DNA from 3 places in the Lysinibacillus sp. RS11 genome. Region 1 is predicted to be linked to each of the others. Evidence: riboswitches for the same ligand, from Rfam matches in the RefSeq annotation. Region 1 holds a riboswitch; each other region holds the start of a gene.
What was found. Region 1 has a riboswitch for cobalamin ahead of AB9L17_RS10365 (ribonucleoside-diphosphate reductase subunit alpha). Riboswitches for the same ligand answer to the same signal wherever they lie in the genome.
Positions count from the first base shown of each region.

Region 2: linked by a shared signal. The riboswitch ahead of AB9L17_RS11630 (ABC transporter substrate-binding protein) and the one ahead of AB9L17_RS10365 (ribonucleoside-diphosphate reductase subunit alpha) in region 1 are both predicted to bind cobalamin.
Region 3: linked by a shared signal. The riboswitch ahead of AB9L17_RS22320 (FecCD family ABC transporter permease) and the one ahead of AB9L17_RS10365 (ribonucleoside-diphosphate reductase subunit alpha) in region 1 are both predicted to bind cobalamin.

Region 1 is NZ_CP168124.1:2,054,484-2,059,262, forward strand. It holds gene AB9L17_RS10345 (histidine phosphatase family protein) at 1-187, shown strand, start outside; gene AB9L17_RS10350 (bifunctional adenosylcobinamide kinase/adenosylcobinamide-phosphate guanylyltransferase) at 136-528, shown strand; gene AB9L17_RS10355 (ECF transporter S component) at 641-1,138, shown strand; gene AB9L17_RS10360 (hypothetical protein) at 1,135-1,818, shown strand; cobalamin riboswitch at 1,929-2,114, shown strand; gene AB9L17_RS10365 (ribonucleoside-diphosphate reductase subunit alpha) at 2,277-4,490, shown strand; gene AB9L17_RS10370 (ribonucleotide-diphosphate reductase subunit beta) at 4,503-4,779, shown strand, end outside.
Region 2 is NZ_CP168124.1:2,274,432-2,279,210, reverse strand. It holds gene AB9L17_RS11635 (precorrin-3B methylase) at 247-906, opposite strand; gene AB9L17_RS11630 (ABC transporter substrate-binding protein) at 961-1,956, opposite strand; gene AB9L17_RS11625 (hypothetical protein) at 2,084-2,227, shown strand; cobalamin riboswitch at 2,441-2,625, opposite strand; gene AB9L17_RS11620 (GTP-binding protein) at 2,949-4,779, shown strand, end outside.
Region 3 is NZ_CP168124.1:4,324,997-4,329,775, reverse strand. It holds gene AB9L17_RS22340 (sensor histidine kinase) at 1-66, shown strand, start outside; gene AB9L17_RS22335 (response regulator transcription factor) at 73-756, shown strand; gene AB9L17_RS22330 (YdhK family protein) at 946-1,530, opposite strand; gene AB9L17_RS22325 (biotin transporter BioY) at 1,657-2,253, opposite strand; cobalamin riboswitch at 2,426-2,584, shown strand; gene AB9L17_RS22320 (FecCD family ABC transporter permease) at 2,739-3,785, shown strand; gene AB9L17_RS22315 (ABC transporter ATP-binding protein) at 3,791-4,588, shown strand; gene AB9L17_RS22310 (monooxygenase) at 4,767-4,779, opposite strand, start outside.

The sequences.
Region 1 (4,779 bases):
TGTGCATGGTGGCGTCATTCGAGCACTTCTTGTTGCATTTGCACCGACTGAGCAACCCTTTTGGACGTACCATACACCGCATGATAAAATGTTTTCTTTATCGTTTTCAAGAAAGGCTTGGGAGGAGGGGGCGAGATGCATGTCTTTATCGGAGGAGCTTATAGTGGAAAAACCGACTATGTCATGAATTTACTTGCAGATCAAAAAGTTGAGCTAGTAGATGGCTATGTACCTGATGACACTCCTAGCTGTGATGTACTGGTTATTAAAAACCTAGAGAAGTGGCTCGTGACACAAGATCTGGAGGATGATGAGGTCATTGTCAGAACCATTTTGACAAGACTAAAGACTCTTGAAGAAAATTGTGCACTCTATATAATTGTGACCGATATGGGACGAGGGGTTGTGCCGATGGAAAAACAGGCACGATTATTACGTGATACATGTGGGCGCTTGTACCAGGCATTATTTGCTGAAGCAGAACATGTCGTACGTATTTGGTACGGTATTGGGGAACAAATCAAATGACGTAGTTAGTCAGTTGAATGGGGTGCTCATCGTACACTTCCAAGCGCTCAGCCGAAACGGAAATTAACCTCACGCTATAATGAACAATGTTTAAAAGAAAAGAGGGAATGGAATGGATCGACAAAGATTAATGAAATTGACACTCGTTGCCATGGTAGCGGCAATTTGTGCAGTTGGGGCAGTTATTAAAATTCCAACACCATTTATTACAACTGCTGCACTGGACGCGGCTCCTGCATTTTTGAGCGTTGTATTTTTATCTCCAGTATTGGCTGGGGTTGCAGGGGCAATTGGGCATTTTATTACGGCCTTAACTTCTGGCTTCCCACTTGGACCACTCCATATTATTATCGCAGTAGAGATGTTTATCGTAGTATGGATCTTCGGGATTATGCATAATAAAGGAATGCATTTCTGGAAATGGCCTGTGGCACTTATTTTAAATGGCGTTGTGGCACCATTACCGTTTTACTTTATCATTAGTCCGGCATTTTATTGGGCATCTCTTACTAGTCTACCGTTGGCAACTCTAATTAATTTAGTCATCGTTGCAGTTGCAATGCCAATTTTATCTAAAGTATTTGTGCGTAAGGCAGGGCGATTACATTGAGAAATGCCATAAAAGTAGGGGAGCTGATTGCTACGACAGATAATGCCGCAGCAATTGGTGAAAAACCGCAAGATGTTGTGTCTGCCTCAGATCAACTCACGGCATACTTGACAGCACGTGTTACTTTTTTAGAGCAGCTTGCCGCAAATGCTTTACCTACACATGTCCTACTCGCTAATTTTTCAGGGGGTGTGGCATGGTCTCGCTATGTGGCAGGCATTCAGCAGGTTTTTGATGAAGCTGGTCTTATTTGTCCGCAAATAGACGGTAGCACTGAGTCCAATATGCCGACTGTACAATCTGGTTTGTCCATAACGATGCTTGGTGAACAGCAGCAACGTACACCCTATAAGCATGATCAGCTGATTTGGTACACTTATGGACTGCCGCTTGTAGGCAATGAAGTCCTTGCACAGCCTGAGGATGTCGCACAGCTACAGCCTATTTTTCAGGCATGGAAAGAGGAAATCGTGCAGCAAGTTTGGCCAGTTGGATCAAAAGGTTTGCAAGCAGAATTTACTCGACTTTTTGGCAATCAACAGGTCACATGTTCGTTAGATGTTGAGAAAACAGCTGGCCCGTGTGCAGTCATTTTACTTGGTGTACATCCAGAAAAAGAGCAGCTGGCACAAAAAATTTTTCTTAGAAATTTTGAGAAACTACGTAAAACTGCCTTGTAATTGGGCTTGCTTCGAGAAAAAGTAGTGCGTAATAAAAATCAAGGGGCAAAACGCCTATTGCAACAATAAACACCATATGTTAGATTTGTTTAGGAGTTAAAACACTATATATAGTATTTTGAACAAGAGGTACCAATATGGTTTAAAAGGGAATTCGGAAAAGAGCATCTTAAGCCGAAGCTGTCCCCGCAACTGTAAGTGCTGACAAATGATGCAGAGGCCACTGTTAACAATGGGAAGGCGATCATTTGGAGGAAGCATGAGCCAGGAGACCTGCCGATTTGTTCAAGACAGCGACACATTCTTCGGGGATTGAGAAGTGGAGGCGAGAGATTTGTTCACTTCTGTGTGTGCATGTCCTTCATTTCCATTTCCGATTTTACAGCGATCACGCAACCGATAGAGGATGCGTGATCGCTTTTGTGTTGTCTGGAGATAGAAAGGGAGAGTATGTGTATATGACAATTCAAATCGAACAGCAAATTGCTAAGCTAAAGAAAAGTTACACGGAGGATGAACTTGAAAGTTTTGTAAGGTTATCGGATCGATGGCTACGAAAAAATGACAATGCCACATTTGAGGCATGGGCGGATGCGATGATTTTACAAACGCTTAGCCTAATTGATGAAGAGGAGCCATATTGGACATTTGTTGCAGCGCAAATTTATTTAGAAAAATTATATGACCAATTTGCAATGCGCCGCGGTGTTTCTGTGAAAGATGTTTATCAGGTTTTCCCAGCACAATTAGCACGCTATACAGAGGCTGGTTTGTATCATGAAAGTTTAACAACAAAATATAGTGAGCAGGAGCTTCAGGAACTTGCTTCATATTTAGAACAAAGTCGAGATGAGTTGTTTACATATATTGGCTTAAAAACATTAATGGACCGTTATGTTGTTCGTGATTATACGAAAACACCTGTCGAGTTACCACAGGAACGTTGGATGGTCATTGCGATGACATTGATGCAGGATGAAACAGAAAATCGTTTACAAAAGGTGCGAGAGTCTTACTGGGCAATGAGTAATTTATATATGACTGTTGCCACACCAACATTATCGAATGCAGGGAAAACACATGGACAGCTATCTAGTTGCTTTATTGATACAGTAGATGATAGTTTACAAAGTATTTATGACACAAATACAGATGTCGCAACATTATCTAAGTATGGCGGCGGTATTGGTGTTTATATGGGCAAAATTCGTAGCCGAGGCTCATCTATTAAAGGTTTTAAAGGTGCATCAAGTGGCGTTTTACCATGGATTAAACAGCTTAATAATACGGCAGTTTCGGTCGATCAGCTTGGGCAACGACAAGGAGCAATCGCGGTCTATTTAGATGTTTGGCATAAAGACGTCTTTACGTTTTTAGATTTACGTTTAAACAATGGGGATGAGCGTTTGCGTGCCCATGATATTTTCACAGGGCTATGCTTACCGGATTTATTTATGGAGACAGTTGAGGCACGTGGGGAATGGCATTTATTTGACCCACATGAAGTACGAGAGGTCATGGGCTTCTCATTAGAAGATTTCTATGATGAGAAAAAAGGTGACGGCTCTTTCCGTACAAAATATGCAGAATGTATCGCCAATCCTTTATTAAGCCGTGAAGTCGTACCAGCGATAGATATTATGAAACGTATTATGCGCTCACAGCTTGAAACAGGCGTGCCGTTTATGTTTTATCGTGATGAAGTAAATCGTATGAATCCGAATAAGCATGAAGGGATGGTTTACAGCTCGAACTTGTGCACAGAAATTTTCCAAAATATGTCAGCTACTGAATTCGAATCTATTACCCTTGAAGATGATGTTATCGTAACACGTCGCAAGCCTGGAGATTTCGTTGTATGTAACTTATCATCTATTAATTTAGGCAGAGCTGTACCGGCTGGTGTACTAGAACGTTTGATTCCAATTCAAGTGCGTATGTTAGATAACGTTATTGCCTTAAATACAATCCCAGTGAAACAAGCAGAGCGTACGAACTTGCGCTACCGTGGTATTGGGCTAGGCACATTTGGTTGGCATCATTTATTAGCTTTGAAAGAAATTCAATGGGAGTCTGAGGAAGCTGTAGAATTTGCGGACAAGCTATATGAGGAAATTGCCTATTTAACGATTCGCGCTTCTAACGATTTGGCAAGTGAAAAAGGTGCTTACCCATTATTTGAAGGTTCAGATTGGCATACTGGTGCGTATTTTGACAAACGTGGTTACGACAGTGAAAAATGGAATGCGTTACGCGCAGCAGTTGCTGATAACGGTATGCGTAACGGTTATGTAATGGCCGTTGCCCCTAACTCATCGACATCTATTTTAGCGGGCAGTACGGCAACGATTGATCCAATCTTCCAAAAAAGTTATTCAGAGGAGAAAAAGGATTACAAAATACCAGTAACTGTACCAGATTTATCACCGACGACGACTTGGTATTATAAATCAGCTTATTTCATCGATCAAAATTGGACAATCAAGCAAAATGCTGCACGAGCTCGTCATATTGACCAAGGCATTTCACTTAATTTATATGTTCAAAATACGATTAAGGCGAAGGATTTATTAGCACTACATATGAACGCTTGGGCGAGTGGTGTGAAAACGACATATTATGTACGCTCAACATCTGTAGAATTGCTAGAATGTGAGTCTTGTGCAAGCTAGGAGGAAGTAACGATGACAACGATTACGAAACGACAAATTATGGATAAGGAAGCACCGAACCGTTCAACAGGGATTGTGAACGGTCGCTCTTCTAACATTTTAAACTGGGATGATGTGCGTTTTAGCTGGGCTTATCCAAAGTATAAAAAAATGCTTGGTAACTTCTGGACACCATTTGAAATTAATATGAGCAATGATGTGAAGCAGTTTCCTGAGCTATCAGCAGTTGAACAGGAATCATTTTTGAAAATAATTGGTTTACTAGCACTTTTAGACAGTGTACAAACAG
Region 2 (4,779 bases), 220 kb from region 1:
TGAAAAAAAGTAGCTGCTTCGCAATAATGACGAAGATCTACGGATATAATTTATTTCAAAGTATGCAACTTTTACCTAAACGCTCTCCTATTACTAATACTTGAGAAATAGCTTCACGAGGAGATGAACATATTGGTGCTGGATTATTGTCAAAAATACCATGAAAGTTGGCTCGAGTATTCCAATAGAAGAAACAAAAAGATGGTCTAAAACTCAAAAAAAGTAGCGTGTTTTATCATCACTTTTTTACATTTTCCAATACTCAGCAGAATTTGTTCTGCGATAAAATTTATAAAAAGGTTCATTCGGACGAGCATGCTCATTATAGAGTCGAATGATTTCATGAAGTAAACTTTCAATACGGTCAACTGCCACCCTTTTAGCAAAGAGCGTCCCAGCTTGCGCATTTGCCCCCATTGGCACCGCCCCTAAATAGACATCAAAGCTATCTTTTTGATAAACAAGGCCAATATCATCATACACTGCATTGTAGCAGGCAGAGGCACAGCCATTTACGTTTAAACGTAATCTTGTAGGGACCAATATTCCTTCTAATGAATGAAATAGCTGTTCAGTAATCGGTGCTGCCTCCATCTTATCCCCATCACAGAAATCGCAAGCCTTCATCACAACAATTGGTCCTTGCTTTGCCACATACAGGCCAGCATCTTGTAGCTCCTTAGTCGTATCTGCTACATCTACTGTCGGAATAGATAATAATATACTGTAAGAAGAGGAGTATTTGATCGCACCAATTTCTCCTACAACCTTTGCCATTGCTTGAAATTGTGCAGGGGTATAATGTTTATTAATAATACCCGGGCTAACTGCAAGACGTGTAAACTCTCCATTATGATTTAGCTTTTCAAATGTTTTGTCCGGTATATTTTTACAAAATGCATTCATTTATAACTCTCCTTATAAAAAAAGAACTAGCAAGTCGCTAGCTCCTTATTTAGTCTAAAAGTTTTCAGGGTAAAAGCCTTTTGCTAAAATTTGAATAGCTTCTGCAGCACGAACCCCTTCTGATGCAGCAGAAAGCGGTAAGATCACAAAGTGTTCATTTTTAACAGCTTCCATTTCTTTTAAGGCAGGATCATTTTTTAAGAAGTTAATTTTTTGTTCCGCCTTTGTTTCTCCGTAATCAACAACAACAACGACTTCTGGATTACGATCTACTGCATCTTCTTTTGATACCGTAGTCCATCCTGATTCCACATCACCAAAAATATTTTTACCACCAGCAATCGTCACAAGCTCATTCATAAAGTTTTGTCCAGCAGTAAGGACATCTTTATCACCACTATCAAACACTAATACACGCAGTTCTTCCCCATTTTGTGGTAATTTCGCACGTACAGCTTCTACATCTTTGGTCATTTGTTCAATTAAAGCATCTCCACGTTCTTCGACACGGAATATTTTTGCGATATTTCGGATATCTGTGAAAATATCTTCTAATGTTGGTTTCGTCATACTTGAGGCTGTATGTAAATAAGTGTGAATCCCTAATGCCTCAAGCTCTTCCTGTGTACCAACACCTTTCTCTCCAAAGGCGCTTTTCCAACCGCCGTATAAAAAATCTGCTTCTGCATCAATAACCTGTTCCTTTGAAGGATACTGTTTAGCTAACACAGGCACTTTATCGTAGGCAGCTTGTAGGGGCTCATAAATATTGTCATCTAAATAGGCGGTACCTACCATAGAATCTTCCAAGCCTAATGCCAACATAATTTCTGTTACATGTTGATTTAAGCTAATCGCTTTTTTGGGTGCTTCTGTATACACTTGTGTCGTTCCATTATTGTCAATTGTGATCTCTGTCTTGTCAGTTTGTGCAGGCTCTACCTTCTCACCTTGTGCAGCTGATTCTGATTTGTCCTTTGCATTACATGCTCCTAGAATAGCGATTATTGCTATTGCAAAGACAAGCCACAAGCTTTTCCATTTTTTCATGTCCTCGTCTCCTTTGTGTCAAATATATAGAAAGAAATCCCTTGACTTCCTCGCTACTGAATGATCAATTATGACTCGGCATAATTGCGTCCGGATTCGGCTTTGTGCTTAGGCCAGCAGATGTTTTTTGTGCGAAAGCGCAGTGCTAACGGAGCGTCAGCAACAAATGTTTTTTGTGCGAAAGCGCAATGCTAACGTAGTGTCAGCAACAGATATTTTTTGTGCGAAAGCGAAGTGTCAGCAAAAGGGTTTTAACTGCGCGAAAGCGTAGCGGCAGCGGCAACACAGCACCGATGCAGGTCAGTTAGCCGTTATCGCAACGATGCTGTGGTTTTAGGCTAACATCCCCTAAGACCACCTTACCGAATCCACACCCGCTAAACATAAGTTAAAAAGGGCATAAAAAAACCCCTTGTTTCCAAGAGGTTCGCATAGTGAAAGATGGGTTCTACAACCTATTCACTAGCCCCATCCTCGTGGTTTAAGCAAAGATTACATATTGGCAGGTATCCTGGCTTAGGTTCATCATCTATACGCCTTCCCATAGCATGGCTACAGTGGCATCTTGTATAGACTCCCCATTTACAGTTGCGGGACAGCATCGGATTCGCACCGATTTCCCTTTTAAGCAAATGACAAATCATTTGCACCAATACATCTATTATTTTTTTAAAATGATATTGCTAGACTAGCAGAAGAAATTTATGTTCGCAATCTCTCGAAAAAATCGAAAAATAAGTATTATGAATATAGTAGCACTATTTCGACATAAACACTAACTATTTTACATGAAATATTTTTGTCCCACATAACTAGCAGACAGCCAAGAAGTTTAACGGAAGATTAACAGCCCGGAAATGCCCGATTACTTTGGGGCAACAGGGTGTTCCTCTACGAGTTGGGGTGGCGAAACCCTCACTGATTAGTAGTCTTTACTTTATTTTATTTCTGTTACAATGATATTGGACGAAAAAAAGAAACGAGGATTTTTTATGCATAAAACAATTGGTGTACTCGCTCACGTCGATGCAGGAAAAACAACATTTTCTGAGCAGTTACTATTCCATACAAACAGTATTCAAGCCCGTGGTCGAGTTGATCATCAAGATACATTTCTAGATAATCATGAACTCGAGCGTCAGCGAGGCATTACTATTTTTGCGGAACAAGGTCGCATGACGATTGGAAACGATACATATACGTTAATCGATACACCTGGGCACGTCGATTTTTCGCCAGAAATGGAACGTGTTATTCGTGTTATGGATTATGCCATCATTGTTATTAGTGCGGTCGAAGGAGTACAAGGTCATACTGAAACCGTGTGGCAACTTTTACGCAAATATCATGTCCCTACCTTCTTCTTTATTAACAAAATAGATCGTGAAGGTGCAGATGTCGAAGCCGTTATGACACTGCTTCAAAAAGACTGCTCTAAGGATGTACTATTAGTAGATGAACCGCTCCGTTCTGATTATGTTTCCAATCACATGATGGAGTGGCTTGCTGAGCGTGATGAGCAGCTTCTCGATGCTTTTCTTAACGAGACGTTGGATAGCGTTAACTGCCTGACTCATATACAAGCGATGATTAAACAGGAAAAGGCCTTTTTATGTTTTACTGGCTCTGCCTTAAAAGATACTGGGATAAAAGAATTCATTTCACAGCTCCCTCTACTTACTGAGACACATTTTAACAACAATGGAACGTTCCAAGGAGAAGTATTTAAAATTCGTCATGATGGACATCAACGCTTAACTTTTATGAAGGCATTACAAGGAACTCTGCGTGTTCGTGATGAATTTTCGTTTGGAGATCTAACTGAAAAAGTGACGGAAATTCGATTATATAATGGAAATCGCTATGAAACAGTCCAAGAGGTTGAAGCTGGGGAGATTTTCGCAGTCAAAGGGCTAAGTCTCGAAAACATCGGTGATATCATCGGTAGTACGACTAACCCGCAGCCCTATGAGTTAGTACCGACCTTGCAAGCAAAAGTCCAATATGCAGGCGATCAGCATATAAAAGAAGTGTTAAAAATTTTCCGTATCCTTGAAGCCGAAGAACCAACTTTACGCGTCGTATGGCATGAAAAATTTCAAGAGATTCATGTCCATATTATGGGCGTCATCCAGCTCGAGGTGCTTGCCGAAGTCCTTCACAAACGTTTCTCACTAGCTGTCTCATTTGGTGAGCCACAAATTTTATATATGGAAACAATCGCCTCAACTGTAACAGGCTACGGCCATTTTGAGCCATTAAAGCACTACGCCGAGGTACATTTATTGATGGAGCCAAACACACGTGGTGCTGGCATTACATTTGTCAATGCATGCCATGCGGATGATTTATCGGTTGGCAATCAGCGACTCATAGAAAAACATGTATTCGAACGGGATCATCATGGCTTATTAACAGGTTTTCCTGTCACGGATATTCGTTTCACACTCTTAACGGGACGAGCGCATATTAAGCATACTGAGGGTGGCGATTTCCGCGAGGCAACATTTCGGGCATTACGGCAAGGTCTTGAGCAAGCAGAAAATATATTACTAGAGCCTTACTATCGCTTTAAGCTTAAAGCCCCTAGTGATTTTATCGGCCGCATGATGACCGATATTCAGCAAGCTTCAGGTACATTTGACGCACCAATCTTAACTGAAAATAACGTCATCTTAACTGGACGTGCCCCTGTCGCAACATTTATGAACTACAGCACAACCTTTGCCGCCTACACCAATGGGAAGGGTGTACTCTCATTGCAATTTGATGGCTATGATGTGTGCCATAATACAGAAGAAGTTATCGCGCAAATCGGCTACG
Region 3 (4,779 bases), 2.3 Mb from region 1:
GGAGAAGTAACCGTTTTTAGTGAGGAAAATAAAGGGACTACTTTTGAATTATTGTTTAAGGAGTAGGAACGAATGAAAACAATATTATTAATTGATGATGAACCTAGGATGTTAGATTTACTAATCCTTTACTTAGAGCCTACGTTTCATTGTAAAGCAATGTCATCAGCTAAAGATGCTCTAGTTTATTTAGAGGAAAATCATGTAGACTTAGTGCTGTTAGATATCATGATGCCAGAGATGGATGGCTGGCAAGCTTGTCAGGAAATAAGGAAGTTTTGGGATGTACCAGTGATAATGCTAACAGCAAAAGGGGAACAGGCTGATATTATAAATGGGTTAAATATTGGGGCAGACGACTATATTTTAAAGCCCTTCGATGAGGAAGAGTTACTAGCCCGTATAAATGCGGTATTAAGAAGAACGAAAGTTGAAGAAAAAGTTATTTTCTTTGAAGGGCTCCGTTTAAATAAAGAATCCTTTGAATTATCCTTTCAACAAGAGGCTATTTCTTTAACGCCGAAAGAATTTGCGATGTTAGCGTTATTTCTTGATTATCAAAATAAAGTATTTTCAAGGGAGCATCTCATCAGTACTGTTTGGGGTTATCATGTATCAATCGAAGATAGAACAATCGACTCACATGTCCGTAATTTACGAGAAAAATTAAGGAAAAGCGGTTTCCCGGCGGATGAATATTTACAGACTGTTTGGGGGATCGGATACAAATGGTACAGGTCAGTTAATAGAAAATAGAAGCTAGAAAAACCAATCTCTGACGATTCCGCAAAGATTGGTTTTTGTTATGAAGGAAACTATAGATTTTTTTGCCTGTTTAGAGCATAGTCGTCTAGGCTAAAGCGCAACATCCTTGAGGTTGCTTCACTCCCACGGACAAAAGTGGTGGAGCGTTATTTTTGCTTCGGGCTCTCTAGCGTTTAGTTCTTATTTTGCTTCTAGCTCTTCTTCTGTAACCCATTTATGATTTTTTACAGCCTCGCCATTTGTTGTAGACGTATAATCAATCATATAAACTGTCGTTTGTATTGCCTCATCGATATGGACAGTCGCATTTTCCATGCCTTCCATATGGGATGCATCGGTTTTGACTTCCGTACCCGGAGCTAATGGAGCCTCACCTTGATTTATCAATTCCTCATGAATAACCCACTTATGATTTTCTACGCGATTTTCACCTGTAGTTGGCTCATAGGAGATAATGTATGCTGTCGTATCATAAGCGCCAACAATCGTTGCTTCTGCGCCTTTCATACCTGCCATGTGTCCATCCGTGATAATGGCGATGCTTCCAACTGGAAACTTTGGATTTTCAGCATTTTTCAAAGTTGTTGGTACTGCGCCAGAGCTTGAATGGTTCATCGTGGAATGATCCATCTCTGTGCTATGTTCAGTTTCGATGTTATTTTTTGAATCGGCTTCTGACTTAGTTGTATCGGCAGAGCAAGCCGATAATGTTAGTAAAGCTACTGCTGCTATTAAGCCAATTGACCACTTTCTTTTGAATAACATATTATATTCCTCCTCACTATTTGCTCTTAATGTAGCAAATAAATGTGCAGAAATTGTGGACAGCATTCATATAGGATTCCTAAAACAAAAAGCCCTCTTTAGCATTAAACTAAAGAAGGGCTTACGTTATTTAACAGGAATTATTTTTACTATTTTTTGTAGACGGTATGCAAAAATACCGGCAAATATCGCTAAAATAATATCCTTTGGTAATGGAGGCATCATCCAAAGCCATGCCATCTTATAAGAAAAAGCTTCTGGAGCACTAGCCCATAACTTGTAGGCGAAGTACATCCAATTTGTCCCAAGTAAATAATTAATGGCTGTTGCAATTAAAGCAGCAATTACATAGCTTTTTTTCGTTCCACTGCGCTCTACAATAAGCCCTGCAACATATGCAGCTAATATAAAAGTAACAATAAAACCGAATGTAGGACTTAAAATTTGTCCAAAGCCCCCACTGAAACGTGCAAATACAGGGGCGCCTGCTAAACCTATGCACATATAAACAGTACAAGCGAGTGCACCTTTTCTACTGCCAAGAATAAGTCCTGCTAATATAGCAAAAAATGTTTGTAGCGTGATGGGTACGCCACCAACAACCATAAAAGGTACAAAGGAAGTAATATTAGCGCCAATCATCATCAATGTTGAAAATAGTCCAATATAAGCAATATCTACTGTTCTTAATTTGTGATGCGAGTGTTCCGCTACTGTTGTCATTATTTCACCCCTAATAAGTAATATTGATAATAATAGTGTAAAAAAATAAACATTTTGTGTCAACCTAATATTTTATATAGGTTAACACAAAATGTTTATCCTTCATAATTTGATAAATAATTACTAGTAATAGACTAACTATTAAAATATATGATAGAATCGTCATAATTTTAAAATATCAGATGCAAATGGTGTGACATCTTGTAAAAGTGTCACTTAAAAGGGAAGTCGGTGCAAATCCGACGCATTTAGGCCACTGTTCTAGAATGGGAAGGCAATCATAGGGACATTGATTCGAAGCCAGGAGACCTGCCAATTAGCGAATATCTGTAATGCCCACGAGGATGAAAGCGATTACGGACAATAGTAGAAGGGAATCTTTCTGACTTTGTTTAATCTAGGGTATTTCTATGCGTATTTTGCATGGAATACCCTTTTTTTATCTTCATTAAGTCTATTATTAATGATTAGGAGTTAATAAACAGATGAATAAAAAAATTATGCTACTATCAATGACTCTTCTTTTAGTACTAATCATTTCAATGACAATTGCCATAATGGTTGGATCGGTTTCTGTGACGCCAATTCACGTATGGAAGGTTATCCTTTCCAAAATACCAATTGTACAAAACTCAATCGAGCAAGATTGGAGTCGTTCACAGGAAATTATTATTTGGCAAATACGAGTTCCGCGTGTATTGCTCGCTGCTATTGTTGGAGCAGGGTTGGCAATTGCAGGAGCAGCTATTCAGGCTCTTGTCCGTAATTCAATTGCCGAACCATATATTTTAGGGATATCTTCTGGTGCAACGGTTGGGGCCACAGCTGTCATCATTTTAGGTGCTTTTTCATTTCTTGGCGTTTATGCTCTTTCCGTATCTGCATTTATAGGTTCTCTGACAGCAATGGCGTTAGTTTTCTTCTTAGCATGTGTTGGCGGTAGAGTTTCTGTCTTTCGACTTTTACTTTCAGGGATGGCGGTGTCGTTTATTTTATCTGCTATTTCAAATTTTATATTAATGACGTCGAAGCAAGAGGGCGGAATGAAGGCAGTTATGTTTTGGATGCTAGGAAGCTTAGCGGGTGCGAAGTGGAGTAATCTTTTAATTCCTACAGTTATTTTTATCGTGGTATTTGCCTTGTTATGGCTCCATTATCGAAGCTTAAATTTATTACTTCTTGGGGAAGAAGCAGCGGTTACATTAGGGGTTAACTTACAACAATTTCGAATACAGCTTATCTTATTAGTATCGTTATTAACGGGTGTGCTTGTCGCAGTAAGTGGTTCAATCGGATTTGTTGGCTTAATCATTCCGCATATTGTACGGCTGATCGTAGGTTCAAACCATAAATATGTCATACCGATTAGTGCTTTGTTTGGGGCGATTTTCTTAGTGTGGGCAGATGCACTTGCTCGGATTATAATTGCCCCTGAAGAAATGCCAATTGGAATTATCACAGCTTTTTGTGGAGGGCCGTTTTTCATTTGGCTACTACGTCGTAACAATTATTCTTTCGGTGAAGGGGATTAAAGCATATGACATTAGAGACGAAACAAGTATCTTTCTCCATTTCTGATGAGCGCATATTACATGAAGTAAGTGTACAAATAAAGGAAAAACAATTTGTTGGGTTAATCGGTCCAAATGGTAGTGGGAAGTCAACGCTATTAAAGAATATGTATCGTTTATTAAAACCAGAAAGTGGAACAGTTTTATTAAATGAACAGGATATTTTAAAGCAATCGAGTAAAAGTATTGCGAAAAATTTAGCAGTAGTGAGTCAAGAAACGCCGGTCGTATTCGATTTTACCGTACATGATTTAGTCAGTATGGGAAGAACACCACATAAAAAACTATTTGAGCTTGATCAGGAACGAGATTTTCAAATTGTAAAAAATGCACTAGATCAAACAGGAATTGCTCATTTAGAGAAACGTAGCTTTAGTTCTCTTTCAGGCGGAGAAAAAAAGCGTGTGATGGTTGCCCGTGCCCTCGCTCAGCAAGCACAGATGCTTATTTTAGATGAGCCAACAAATCATCTAGATATTCAGCATCAATTGCAGCTAATGGATCTAATTCAAACCCTACATTTAACAGTTGTTGCGGCAATACATGATTTAAACATTGCAGCTATGTATTGTGATCAAATTTATGTTTTACAGCAAGGGCGAATTGTCAATTTTGGAACACCAGAAGAAGTACTTACACCAGCATTATTACAAGATGTTTTTGGTGTTTACGCTGATATTCAAACACATCCACTTACAGGGAAGCCTTATTTAACGTATGTCTCAGAGCAATTTACGAAGAAAGCTTTAAAACTACATAAATAAAGTACGGTTCTTCGGCAAAACGAGGGGTGATTTCCGTTCCGACTGAGCGCAGATGTTTTTTGTGCGAAAGCGAATAGTTTGGAACAGAAACCACCCTTATTTAAAGCGCAATAACATTCACAAAGATTTTCTTGTCCATTATCGCTATGAGGTGTGTCTGTAATAACAGATACGCCTGTTATTTATGGATA